3 regions of the Denitrificimonas halotolerans genome follow, and region 3 is predicted to be linked to each of the others. Evidence: riboswitches for the same ligand, from Rfam matches in the RefSeq annotation. Region 3 holds a riboswitch; each other region holds the start of a gene.

Region 1 (4,254 bases), on a different contig from region 3:
CGAAGTGGAACTGGCAAGCACAGTCGTTGTGTCCAATGTAGCCACAGAGCTAAAGCTATCATCGGCAAAAATCAATAGCATAATGAACAGTAGGTAGCTGCTATAGTAGCGCTGTTTAGCAGCAGAAGAGTGGTCAAGTGTATGCTTTTTTTTAGCCGGTTTTATTAAGTTTTCTGCAGTCATTTAATTGTCATTAGTGTTAGTGTTTATATTGAATTTATTTTGACGCAGAGTTTAACTGGTTATTGCTTTTTATTGTTTATATTTTGACTGCAGAGTATGTTTTTGAAGCCTAGGTTTATGGGTTATAGTACAGCTCCTAATCCTTTTTCAGAAATGCAGCAACCACGCCTATTATTGGTAGATGACAACCCTGAACAATTACGCTTACTGGTTGAAGCGCTGCGGACTAAATCCTATAGAATCAGTGTGGCATTTGACGGTTTTCAAGGTTATGACCGAGCTGTTTCTATAGTATCAGATTTGATTATTTTAGATGTACATATGCCACGAATGGATGGCTTTGCTTTATGTCGACGTTTAAAAGCTAATGCTGCAACTGCGCATATACCTATCTTATATTTAAGTTCCGATAGTGAAGTGGATCAAAAAAATTGCTGGTCTTACTGGCGGTGGTGTTGACTATATTATTAAGCTTTATGACCCCGAAGAAGTTGTTGCTCGAGTTCAAATATATTTAGCTTTAGTTGCTAAAACCACTGCGAGTACTACAGGCTATTTGACATCCTCCCCGACCTAAAGGACGGGAATTCCTACTGCTAGACGACCATGCCCAGCCGCGAGAATGTTACGTGACGCGTTGGTATCGCGATCGTGGGTGACACTACACCCACTGCACGTCCATTCTCTTATTCCAAGTCCTGCGATACCTTTCGGCCTCGACTCGGGCAAACTGCCGCAACTCGAACAGGTTTGGGTCGTGTATGCCTCGTCAACTTCCTTAAAAACAATGCCTGCGTGAGCGCATTTATAGTCCAGCATTGTTTTTAATTGACCCCAGCCAGCGTCCAGCACTGACTTGGCCATCGTGGTTTTAACAAGTTTTAAACTACTGACATTACCGACATAGATTTCACCGCAGCGGTTGACCAGCGTGCGGCTGAACTTGTGCAGGGCATCTTTTCTACGGTTAGCGATTTTCGCATGAATGGTTTTGACTTGGGTTTTATTTCTGGCTCGTTGCGCTATGGCTAATTTTTCCTCAAGGCCACGGTAGAAGCGGCCCACTTCCAGTTTTGTGCCATCCGAGCAGGTGGCAGTGTCGGTCAAACCCAGGTCAATACCGATACGGTCTTGGCCTTTGCTTGGCTCGACCTCCACCTCCACCACTACATTGAAGTACCAGCGGCCACGGGCATCTTCATTGAAACTGGCCGAGCGGAATTTATATTGGCTCAAACCGTAGCTATCCCACACCTTGAAGTAGTGGCCATTATGGTAGATCTGCCCGTTTTTCCATTGAGCTGCACCTGTATTGACGGGTATCCAGCCCAATGAGCGGAGTACACCACCTGATTTGCGCCAGTTCAGCCGCACCTTCTTAAACTGCTTGCGGCGTGTGACATACTCACCCGCGATGCACTGTAAGGTTTAGCTGTGCACCCCTGGTTCTTTACCAGCACCTTTGGTGTAGGGTTGCATATCGTAAGCTAACAAAAACACACCACGCTCTTTAATCGAGTGTTGACTTAATTCATTAACAAAAATTCCAGACGAAATTGACGCTTCGAGCCATGCGGTTTAGCAAGGGCACATGCCTGTCTCGGACTCGGACTTTTAATATAGGATGAACGGCATTAGGGGTGAAAGCCGAGTCTGCTGTTTCGGGTGATCAAGCAAAATATGAGGATGTAGCTGCCACGTGAGCTAATTCTTGAATTGTTACGTTAAATGGTTACCGAGTGTAATGGGTAAATAAAGCGGGTCACCCATATATAGATTTGGGCCTGTTTTAATGCGCTTTATCTGCTTGCAGAACTCTAGGGTGTGCAGCAATGACTATTATTTCAGGGGTTAGTTTTGACCCATTAGACTCGGCGTCCGATAAGACCTGAGGCTCTTTTGATACTTTTTAGAGTCATAACACACAGCTTTTCATGAGTCACTGGTGACATTCGCCGGTTATATGTTGAGTTACTGTGTTTGAGGCACTGTCTTATAAGTGAGATACAAACAAAGTTGGATTTGCTATTGGTGTAGGCTATTGCTAAAGTTGCGGCCTCTTTGGGGAGTAGCCTGCTTCCGACCTTCGGAAGAGTTCGTATCAACATACTTGGCCAAATGCCATGGTGCGGACACCTCTCGGTTGGCGAGACCATCGATATACTCATGCCTGAGGTCGGGCGTGTGCGTATATCGTGGACTCAAAATGCCCGACCGGAGTAATCTAATGAACCCTATAGCCCTTCTTTTACTTGCTTTTGCAATGTCTACAGATGCTTTTGCCGCTGCGGTGGGCAAGGGCGCAAGCCTAAAAAAAGCTAGCTTTTCAGAAGCTCTGAAAATGGGGTTGGTTTTCGGCTTAATTGAGGCAACCACACCAGTTATAGGTTGGTTGATCGGTAAATCGGCATCATCTTACGTAGAAGCTTGGGCTCACTGGATAGCATTTTCTTTGTTAGTGGCTTTAGGCATGTATATGATTTATGAAGGCATGAAGTCCGACCCAGAAACAGTAGAAAAGCCTTCTAGCCTCTCTTTCCTAACAGTTTCTCTGACTGCTATAGGTACGAGCATTGACGCTATGGCTGTAGGTGTGGGATTGGCTTTTATTCATGTGAATATCTGGATTGCTGCCGCTTTAATTGGATTAGCAACGACATTCATGGTAACGCTAGGCGTGTTGCTAGGACGAACCATAGGCTCTTTACTGGGGCACAGAGCGGAAGTTTTTGGTGGCCTTACGCTTATAGCAGTAGGCGTATGGATGTTACAGGGGCACTTTTAGCACTTCAGGTATAAACTTCTCCCTTTGAATTAACCGTGGAGGGGCGGTGGATTCACTCTCAGTTTATCTGTATGCCGAGTTCTTCTACGATATGCTTGTAGTTTTGCATGAAGTGTGACTGCAAGGATTGTTGATACGGTTTTAAAGCGTGCTTTATTATTGGGAGCTTATAAATAAAGTTCGCTTGCATGTGGCGCAATAGTACTCTGATACAGATCGGCATGCTTTCAGTAACAACGAACTGATGCTTATGAAAAAAGCTCTTTTGAAATATTAACCTCGGAAATTGTTGACCCGACTGGCCGCCATAAAAAGTGGCCGGACTTTCTTCGGGTTGAGGAATCAAGGGAAGCATTGGTTGAGTGTTTTTTTCGCTGCTTTATGTGCACTTCCATTTTAACAAGTCGCGTAAGCTGGATGAATCTGAGCGGCTGCCGCTTCGCTCAGCGTCATGTGGCTTTAGGGTACGATTGTAATTATGAACTTTTTTGAATCTCCATTTTCTGGCATTCCGTTACGGGCGCAGGTTACAAATCCGAATATTGTAGTTGGGCGACATAGCTATTATTCAGGCTACTACCATGGACATAGTTTTGATGATTGTGCGCGCTATTTAGCGGCAGATAGAACAGACGTAGACAAACTTATCATAGGGGATTTTTGCTCAATTGGCTCTGGGGCTGTTTTTATGATGGCAGGTAATCAGGGCCATCGACATGATTGGATAAGCACCTTTCCATTTTTCTATCAAGACAATGATGAGTTTTCCGGGGCGCAAGACGGTTTTGAGCGCGCAGGTGATACAGTTGTAGGAAATGATGTTTGGATTGGCTCGGAAGCAATGATTATGTCAGGGGTAAAAATAGGCCATGGTGCAATAATAGCTAGCCGATCTGTTGTGACTAAAGATGTAGAACCATACGAGATCGTTGGCTCAAATCCAGCAAAGCATATCAAGTACCGTTTCTCTAGCGACAAAATTAAAATGCTATTAGAAATGGAATGGTGGAATTGGTCGGATAATGAGTTGAAACAGTGCATGAATTTACTATGTTCAGCAGATATTGAAGGCCTGTATAAATTCTGGCTTACTAAAATACGCACATAACCGAGTAGCTAGAAACCTCTAGCCTTCAGCTCCCACGATACCCTACATGCGGCTCCGCACAGGGCGTATCACTAAGAATGATGAAGCCTAATCCAACCATCGTGTAATTCGTACAAATCTTGAGGTTTTAAGTAAGCATTTGCTAATACTTTATTAATCCCAGGATTTTTAGAGCTAC
Region 2 (4,254 bases), on a different contig from region 3:
TGCAAGTGGTACCTATTAGCGTGTACTGGGGGCAGTCCCCCGACCGTGAAACCAGTCCATGGAAACTTATCTTTGCTGATAGCTGGGCAGTGACAGGTCGCTTACGCCGTTTTTTTCAAGTTTTGATTTTAGGTCATAAAACGCGTGTGCAATTTTCTGCTCCTTTACAATTATCCGAACTGACTGACCAAGGTAAAGGCCAAGTGCGCACTCAACGTATGCTGCACCGTCTACTTCGCGTACACTTTCGCAATAGCAAGGCCGCCGTGATAGGTCCCGATCTATCCCACCGTCGCACCTTAGTCAAGGCGCTGATCCATGAGCCAGAAGTTCAGAAAAATATTACCCTAACAGCTGATCGCGAAGGCATCAGCCTAGAAAAAGCACAAAAACGCGCATTGAAGTACGCCAATGAAATTGCTTCAGACTACTCTTATATAGCCATTCGCTTTTTAGAATTGGTACTCAGTTGGTTTTGGAATAAGTTTTATGATGGAATAAAAGTCAACCACATAGAAGGCGTACGCGAAGTAGCTCACGGACATGAAGTCATCTACGTACCATGCCACCGCAGCCATATTGACTATCTGTTAATGTCATATTTGTTATTTACCAACGGCTTAACTCCTCCACACATCGCCGCAGGCATTAACCTCAACATGCCTATTATTGGTCGTTTGCTACGCCGTGGCGGTGCTTTCTTCATGCGCCGCACTTTCCGTGGAAACCCCTTATATACAAGTGTTTTTAACGAGTACATGCATACCTTATTTAATAAAGGCTTTCCAGTAGAGTATTTTATTGAAGGGGGCCGCTCACGTACGGGGCGTACCTTACAACCCAAAACTGGCATGCTTGCTCTTACACTAAGTAGCTTCTTACGCTCACAACGCTTACCCATTGTTTTTGTACCGGTGTATATCGGTTATGAACGTGTTTTAGAAGGTCGTACCTATCTAGGCGAGTTACGAGGCGCCAACAAGAAAAAAGAATCTTTCTTTGATGTATTTCGTGTTATCGCTGCTATTCGCAAACAACGTTTCGGCAAAGTTGCGGTGAATTTTGGTCAACCGTTAAAACTGGCTGACTTCTTAAATGCACAGCACCACAACTGGCAACACATCCCACTCGAAGAACGCAAAACCTTTACTGGCCCTGCAGCACAACAATTAGCCACCCATATTGCTCGATATATCAATGCAGCAGCAGACATTAACCCCGTCAACTTAGTCGCCTTAGCGATGCTTTCCACACAGCGCTTAGCCCTAGATGAAAATGCACTGACACGCATCATTAATTTATACCTCTCTTTACTGCGCAGCGTACCCTATTCCAAACACACTAGTGTGACCGAAGGTGATGGCCTCAGCATAATTACACATGTGCACCAGATGAAATTAATCAGCGAACAGCAGGATGCTCTAGGTCGTATTTATTACTTGGATGAAAACAATGCGGTGCTCATGACCTATTACCGCAATAATGTACTGCACGTGTTTGCACTCCCTGCGTTATTGGCCAGTTTTTTTCACAGCAATGCCCGCATGACCCGAGAACACATTTTAGAATTAACCCACGCTCTCTATCCCTATTTACAAGCAGAGCTCTTTACCCATTACGCAGCTGATGAAATCGAAAGCGTCGTTGATCAATGGTTAACCTGTTTTATAGAGCACGGTTTATTACAACGTGACGGTGAGACCTATCAGCGTCCTGCACCAAGCTCCACTCAATATGTCTTGCTCAGCTTACTGGCGCGCACCCTTATTCAGACTCTGCAACGCTTTTATATGGCCATCGCCTTACTGCTCAATAAGGGGCAAAATGCACTTGATGCGCAACAATTAGAAGAACTCTGCACGGTTATGGCACAGCGTTTATCTATTCTGCATGGTTTAAATGCACCGGAGTTTTTTGATAAAAGCCTATTCCGTCACTTTATTCAAACATTGATTAACGAAGGTGTCATACAAACTGACGATGAAGGCAAATTGAGCTATCACGATAGACTAGGCACTTTAGCGGAAAGTGCCGCAAAGCGAGTACTGCCAGCTGAAATCCGTCTATCTATCCGCCAAGTCACCACGACGGATGATGCTCCAGCCTCATCAAAACCAGATTGATTTAAAGGTGTGAGTTACTTAAGATAGCAACCTTCTTGAGGGAGTAGTCGGCTATGGAGTAAGCCATAGCATGCACGTCAACATACTTGATCCTTTGATCATGGCGTGTATACCCTAAGTTATGTTGCAGTACGCCATAACATACACTGGGGCTGACGAGACTCATGACATACATAATCTTCCTGGGTGGCAAGGCTATGTATGCCATGATTATTTCGTCTGTCCGCCCTAAGGTTAACTTATGTTTGACACATTGCTGATTTCTACGAGTATTGTTGCCCTTGCCGAAATCGGTGACAAAACTCAACTACTCGCGCTATTACTTGCTGCACGTTATCGCAAGCCAGTTCCCATAATCCTCGGTATTTTAATCGCTACCTTGGCCAACCATTTTATCGCTGCGGGCATTGGCCACCAAGTCTCACAACTGTTTGAGCAATCAACCTTGCTCTGGATTTTAGCTGCTAGCTTTCTTGCTGTAGCAATCTGGACTTTAATTCCCGACAAACTGGATACTGATGGCCATATTATCTCCAAATATGGACCCTTTATAGCTACTTTAGTAGCTTTCTTTTTAGCTGAAATGGGCGATAAAACTCAAGTTGCTACGGTCATGCTCGCTGCTCAGTTTGATTATTTCTGGCTTGTCGTCTGTGGCACCACACTCGGCATGCTTCTCGCGAATGCACCAGTGGTGCTCATGGGAAATTTTGCTGCCGAACACTTACCGCTTAAGTTAATTCGTTCTTTTGCAGCAGCCAGCTTCCTAGCCTTTGCCATTTACTGTGTATGGCAGGCGATGTACTTAACTTAATAGTCCGCATAAGACTTGACACTGCCACTCAAGAGTGAGTGAACCTAGAGTTACACAGAGGTCAATCAACACTGACACCAGATACAACCTTTAGGCACCGTAAGTTTGCACACTGTACTCAACAAAACCTACGGTGCCTCCTCAAGATATTACAGCCCGATTCAGGACCACAGCTTTACTCTTCAGAGATGTGTAACACAACCTTACCATTCACTTGATTACTAGCTAACCGGGCAAACGCAGCGTCAGCATCATCCCAAGCAAATACCTCATCCACCTGTGCAAGAAGCTTCCCTTGCGTAAAGAGTGGCCACGCTTTTTCGGCCAACTGCGCCATCAATTGACCTTTAAAGTCATCACTGCGACTACGCAAAGTAGAACCAATCAACTTAATTCGCTTACCTAGCAACTGCGCTAAATCCAATTCAGCACGACGTCCCCCCATTAAACCAATATTGACCCAACGCCCCTCCATTGCCAGCATCTTTAAGTTCTGTGCAGCATAATTGGCACCAACAGGATCGAGAATCACATCAAAAGGGGCAAAATCATGCAACCCTTCAATATTGTCACCCCGTACCACACCCCCTTCAGCCCCTAAATCGACGCAGTATGCTAAACGCTCAGCAGAACCAACGCTCACCCAACATGGACTAGCAAAAGCTTTGCACAACTGGATAGCTGCCGATCCTACGCCGCTAGCTCCCGCATGAATTAAAACTTTTTCACCAGGCTGCACTTGCCCTAATTGAAAGATATTCAGCCATGCAGTAGCGTACACCTCAGGAATCGCTGCTGCTTCTAACAGGCTGAGCCCTTCAGGGACCGGTAATATGTGACGCTCATCAACACACACCTCTTCAGCCATTCCACCACCAGCCAACAGAGCACAGACTCGATCCCCCACTTTCCAAGCGCTACGCTCGCTCACTTCGCTAATCACACCAGCGCACTCCAACCCCAACACGTCAGTGACTCCTGGCGGTGGCGGATACAAACCTGCTGCTTGTAATAAATCCGCACGGTTTAGGCCAGCAGCAACAACACGAATACGAACCTGTCCAGCCTCACAGTTGGGAGTCTCACACTCAATCAACGTTGGACGACCTTCACTACCTTGCAATGCTTTCATTGTGCCTCCATATTGTTACTTATATTATTCATTGTTATCTATTTTTCACCGATTACAGCCTACAATGGAACTGTAAACACTTTAGGTGGCCTAAAATGCGTCATAACTCACTCAATAAAAGAATCAGCATGAAGCACACTTTAACTCGCTCTGCCTTGGCTTTAGTAATTAGCCTTGTGGCTTTG
Region 3 (4,254 bases):
TACGATCAGCTCTCGCCAATGATACGCGCACGCCTCATAACTGAAAGTTTCCTGCTTGCGGCGGTCAGTGATTGGCTGCGTAAACTGGGAGTTGTTAGTTACGGTAAGGTGGCCACTCGTGAGGATGATAGCTTGCCCCGTGTAGGGACGTTCGCCTGGGATCTTACCGCGCCTTCGTATTTGGGGCCGATGGTGAAAGCGACCAAGGATGGCAAGGACAAGCCAGGTTTTGTCGTTTGTGATGTATATCTGGGTGATTCCGTCACCATTGAGGGCGTGAAGCCCTTCATCAACAAATGTCGAACCCTGAGAAGTCTTCGGAACGTAGGTTCATGCTTGCAGATATTTGCCGCTGAAAAATTCAATAGCGATGCTTTTCAGATCCTGAAGAAAAACGGGATTATTCCAGCGACGCCAGCAAACCTATTTGGTGAAGAAGTTGCCGCAGGGTTGCGGGAACTATCAGCAGTGCTGAATAAGGCAGCAACATTATCTACTATCGACCCAGCAAAATTTGATGATCTATTCAGCAAACTAGGAAAGATTACGGGAGCATCTAACCAGCTTCGTGGAACATTGTTTGAGTACCTCGCTGCCGAACTCATGCGAAAATCCGGTGCTAGCTTGGTACGATTGAACCGAATCTACAAGAATAGTATGGGCGTGGCCGAGGCGGACGTGATAGCGGAGCGACAAGATTTATCTGTCACCTTCATCGAATGCAAAGGGCATGACCCCTATGGGCAGACGCCGCATAGTGAGGTAAAGCGCTGGTTACAGCACAACGTCCCGATTTTCTTCAGGATTAGAAACGAGCATCAAGATTGGAAAAACATCCCGGCGCATTTCGAGTTCTGGACGACTGCGCCTCTGACCCAAGAATCGCTTGATTTGCTCGAAAGGGCCAAGAGCGAGATCAAAGCTACGCGCTACACGATCAGTTGGCGCGTTGGCCCGGAAATTCTTACTCTTTGCCAGAGAACGAACGACGATGGCCTCATCAACGCCTACCGAAAGCATTTCATGAAGTTCAACGCAAAGGCAGCCCATGCGGCCGCAATTTGGCATGAGCAGCATAGGGACTAGAGTGCGCCTGTCGCGTGAGTGTGCATACTTGCGTCCTAGCGATGTGGTGACAATACCCCACCTTGACCGGCTGACCGGCAGCATCCGCGACCCAATTGTTCGGTAACCCGGCCAGATACTGGACACCTCCAGACCACTGTTTTATGATTAACTTATGTCTCGTTAGTCGTTGACTGACAACATACCTCAAGCCCTGTACAACATGAAAATGGGTGCTTACGCCAGTAAGCTGTTGTTTAAACCTACCTTTAATCCCTGCGGATAAACCTTTATCCCGCAAGGATTCTGTGTTTCTCCGCTTTTTGTTTTTTGGAGAAACATCATGACGACTCAAACTCAACAAGATCAGTTTGACACATCATCCTACCCGATCGAAGTCCTGCGCTCTGCTGCAGGGTATTACATCGGGCAATGCTGCCCAGAAGAAGGTCCGATTTCCCGTTTGAGTGTTCAGTATTGGAAAACCGAATCTGATGCTGAAGCTGCGCTGGCTAGTGGTAACTGGGCCGTGCGTGAATGGGCGTGAAATAAACTAAAAACGCAAGTCGGTTTAACCCTCTTCGTTCTGTAAAAACATTCGCAATACCCCCTAGCGGAAACACTTTTCCGCCAGAGGATCAGTGTTTCCGCTTTTTTATCTGGAGAAACACTATGCAGTCTCAACAATCACAAAACACACTAATAGCTGGATGCCAATACATAACCGACTCGGTTAAGAAAGGCATCTTAGGTAATTTCTTCGAGCAGATTTTTCTTGAAGGAATCCACACTCCAAACTCCAGTTGCTTTGGCACAAAGCCTTCAAGGTTTCCGTCTCCATTCGTTACTCCGATACGTATTGATTGTAATGGTGTTGAAGTCCTCAAGGCCATTGAAGGGCTTCCACTTACTTGGGTGGAAATCAACAGCCTGAGTAAATGGGGCGTCTATTACAAATACATAGCGCTTTTCGGTGAGCGCCACTGGGTAACTACAGACCGAAGCGGCGCTCTCTTCGTGCGTGAGTTCGATTTGACTGAGCACTTTATTTAACGTAAGCGTCTGGTGAACTCATCTTGCACCCCTCCCTCCGCTATTAAGCCAGAGGGAGGTTTGTTTTTTAAGCGCTACAAGTGCCCCAACAATATCCATACGCCTACCGCTATGAGCGTAAGTCCGCCAAAAACTTCCGCTCTGTGTCCCAATACGGAACCAATAGTTCGCCCTAACATCACCCCCAGTGTCACCATGAATGTCGTCGCTAATCCAATTAGAGCAGCTGCAATCAAGATGTTCACATTAATAAACGCGAGCCCCACGCCAACAGCCATAGCATCAATGCTAGTACCTATTGCGGTCAGAGAAACTTTAAGAAAAGAGTGACTGGAAGGTTTTTCTACTTCTTCTGAGACGGGTTTCATGCCTTCATAAATCATGTACAAACCCAAGACCACTAATAGAAAAAATGCTATCCAGTGAGCCCAAGTTTCTACGTAAGATGATGCCGACTTACCAATCAACCAACCTATTACAGGTGTTATTGCTTCGATTGAGCCGAAAATAACCCCCATTCTTAAGGCTTCTGAGAAGCTGGGTTTTTTTAGGCTTGCGCCCTTGCCAATTGCAGCGGCGAAGGCATCTGTGGACATTGCAAAAGCAAGTAAAAGAAGGGCTATAGGGTTCATTAGATTAATCCGGTCGGGCATATTGAGTCCACGATATACGCACACGCCCGACCTCAGGCATGAGTATATCGATGGTCTCGCCAACCGAGAGGTGTCCGCACCATGGCATTTGGCCAAGTATGTTGATACGAACTCTTCCTAATATCGGAAGCAGGCTACTCCCCAAAGAGGCCGCAACTTTAGCAATAGCTTACAGCAATAGCAAATTCAGCTTTGTTTGTGTACCGACTATAAATAAAGGCCTCAAGCGCCGCAGTACTATCAATACAGAACCACAGTTATATTCACCAAGGTGGGGAATGTGTCGTGAGCGCTGTGAGCATGAGCCGAATCACGGATTGCTGATGTAAAGAAAGGAATGGATAGGTTCGAGCCAGCACCAATCTAAATAGGTGGCCATTGACACTATGCCACTACAGTTTTTATTGGAGGGTGGACAGTCAATAAAGCCTGGCATATCCTCTAGGTATGTTTCGCTGATCGTTGATCAGCAACATGCCATAAGCCGTGTACATGATGCAAAGCGGCGCTCACGCTGTGAGTTCATGTCTAACCTACCTACCCTTGGCGGAGAAAACTCTCTCCGTCAGGAGCTGTGTTTCTCCGCCTTTTGCTTTTTGGAGAAACACTATGAGTACTCACTCAACAACCATCCCTCTAACCGACTTCATTTCCGAGTTCGGCGATGTCCTAATCGACTCTTTGAACGAGTCAAACCCTCCGGTGTATACCGGCATGACCCACCCCACTCACCTCCAGCGTCAGCAGGTAATGGATGGACTGCTCCGAAAACCTTTCGATGCTCAGGCCGAAGTTGTTCAAGCGGTTACTGCGCTACTCGTTGATAAAAACGAGTCAGCTGCAGTCATCAATGCGGAGATGGGTACGGGTAAAACCATGATGGCCATCGCTGCTGCAGCTGTTATGCACACAGAGGGCTATCGTAGACACCTTGTTATTTCCCCACCTCACTTGGTTTACAAGTGGCGCAGGGAGATCTTGGAAACTGTCCCAAATGCCAAAGTCTGGGTTTTGAACGGCCCTGACACACTCGCAAAGCTGATCCAGCTCCGCGCTGAGTTAGGCGTTCTGTCTAGTAAGGATGCACCAGAGTTTTTTATTCTGGGGCGCATCAGAATGCGTATGGGTTACCACTGGCGACATGCTTATACGCGCAAACCAACCCGCAATCGCGATACAACCGGCGAACAGATTTTTCTGCCAGCCTGTCCCGATTGTGGAACCTTGGTAGCACATGACGGTGAGCCAATTACCGAGAAGCAATTTCTGGCAGTCGATAAGCAAGTCAGCTGCAGGGAATGCAAAGGTAAACTTTGGACCCTGATGCGCGACCGGACAGGCGCTGAATTTGACCGTCGTAAGGCTTTAGTCAAGTCAGTTTGCCAGATTCCAACCATTGGACCGGTGCGAGCGAACCGGTTACTCGATCAGTTTGGTGAGGACTTCATCAGCGGATTGTTGGCTGACAACATTCACGAGTTCA

What was found. A riboswitch is a leader RNA that binds a small molecule or an ion and turns the genes downstream of it on or off. The one in region 3 is predicted to bind manganese.
Region 1: linked by a shared signal. The riboswitch ahead of TOI97_RS00550 (manganese efflux pump MntP) and the one ahead of mntP (manganese efflux pump MntP) in region 3 are both predicted to bind manganese.
Region 2: linked by a shared signal. The riboswitch ahead of TOI97_RS03645 (TMEM165/GDT1 family protein) and the one ahead of mntP (manganese efflux pump MntP) in region 3 are both predicted to bind manganese.

Annotation. Positions count from the first base shown of each region.
Region 1 is NZ_JAXIVU010000001.1:122,218-126,471, reverse strand. Features, by position in the region: gene TOI97_RS00565 (hypothetical protein) at 1-183, opposite strand, end outside; gene TOI97_RS00560 (response regulator) at 301-642, shown strand; gene TOI97_RS00555 (RNA-guided endonuclease InsQ/TnpB family protein) at 757-1,557, opposite strand; yybP-ykoY riboswitch at 2,240-2,361, shown strand; gene TOI97_RS00550 (manganese efflux pump MntP) at 2,411-2,968, shown strand; gene catB (type B chloramphenicol O-acetyltransferase) at 3,447-4,076, shown strand.
Region 2 is NZ_JAXIVU010000003.1:70,947-75,200, forward strand. Features, by position in the region: gene plsB (glycerol-3-phosphate 1-O-acyltransferase PlsB) at 1-2,123, shown strand, start outside; yybP-ykoY riboswitch at 2,163-2,359, shown strand; gene TOI97_RS03645 (TMEM165/GDT1 family protein) at 2,365-2,937, shown strand; gene TOI97_RS03650 (NAD(P)H-quinone oxidoreductase) at 3,113-4,069, opposite strand; gene TOI97_RS03655 (carboxy terminal-processing peptidase) at 4,198-4,254, shown strand, end outside.
Region 3 is NZ_JAXIVU010000002.1:208,231-212,484, reverse strand. Features, by position in the region: gene TOI97_RS02805 (hypothetical protein) at 1-1,086, shown strand, start outside; gene TOI97_RS02800 (hypothetical protein) at 1,409-1,612, shown strand; gene TOI97_RS02795 (hypothetical protein) at 1,738-2,118, shown strand; gene mntP (manganese efflux pump MntP) at 2,193-2,750, opposite strand; yybP-ykoY riboswitch at 2,800-2,921, opposite strand; gene TOI97_RS02785 (DEAD/DEAH box helicase) at 3,381-4,254, shown strand, end outside.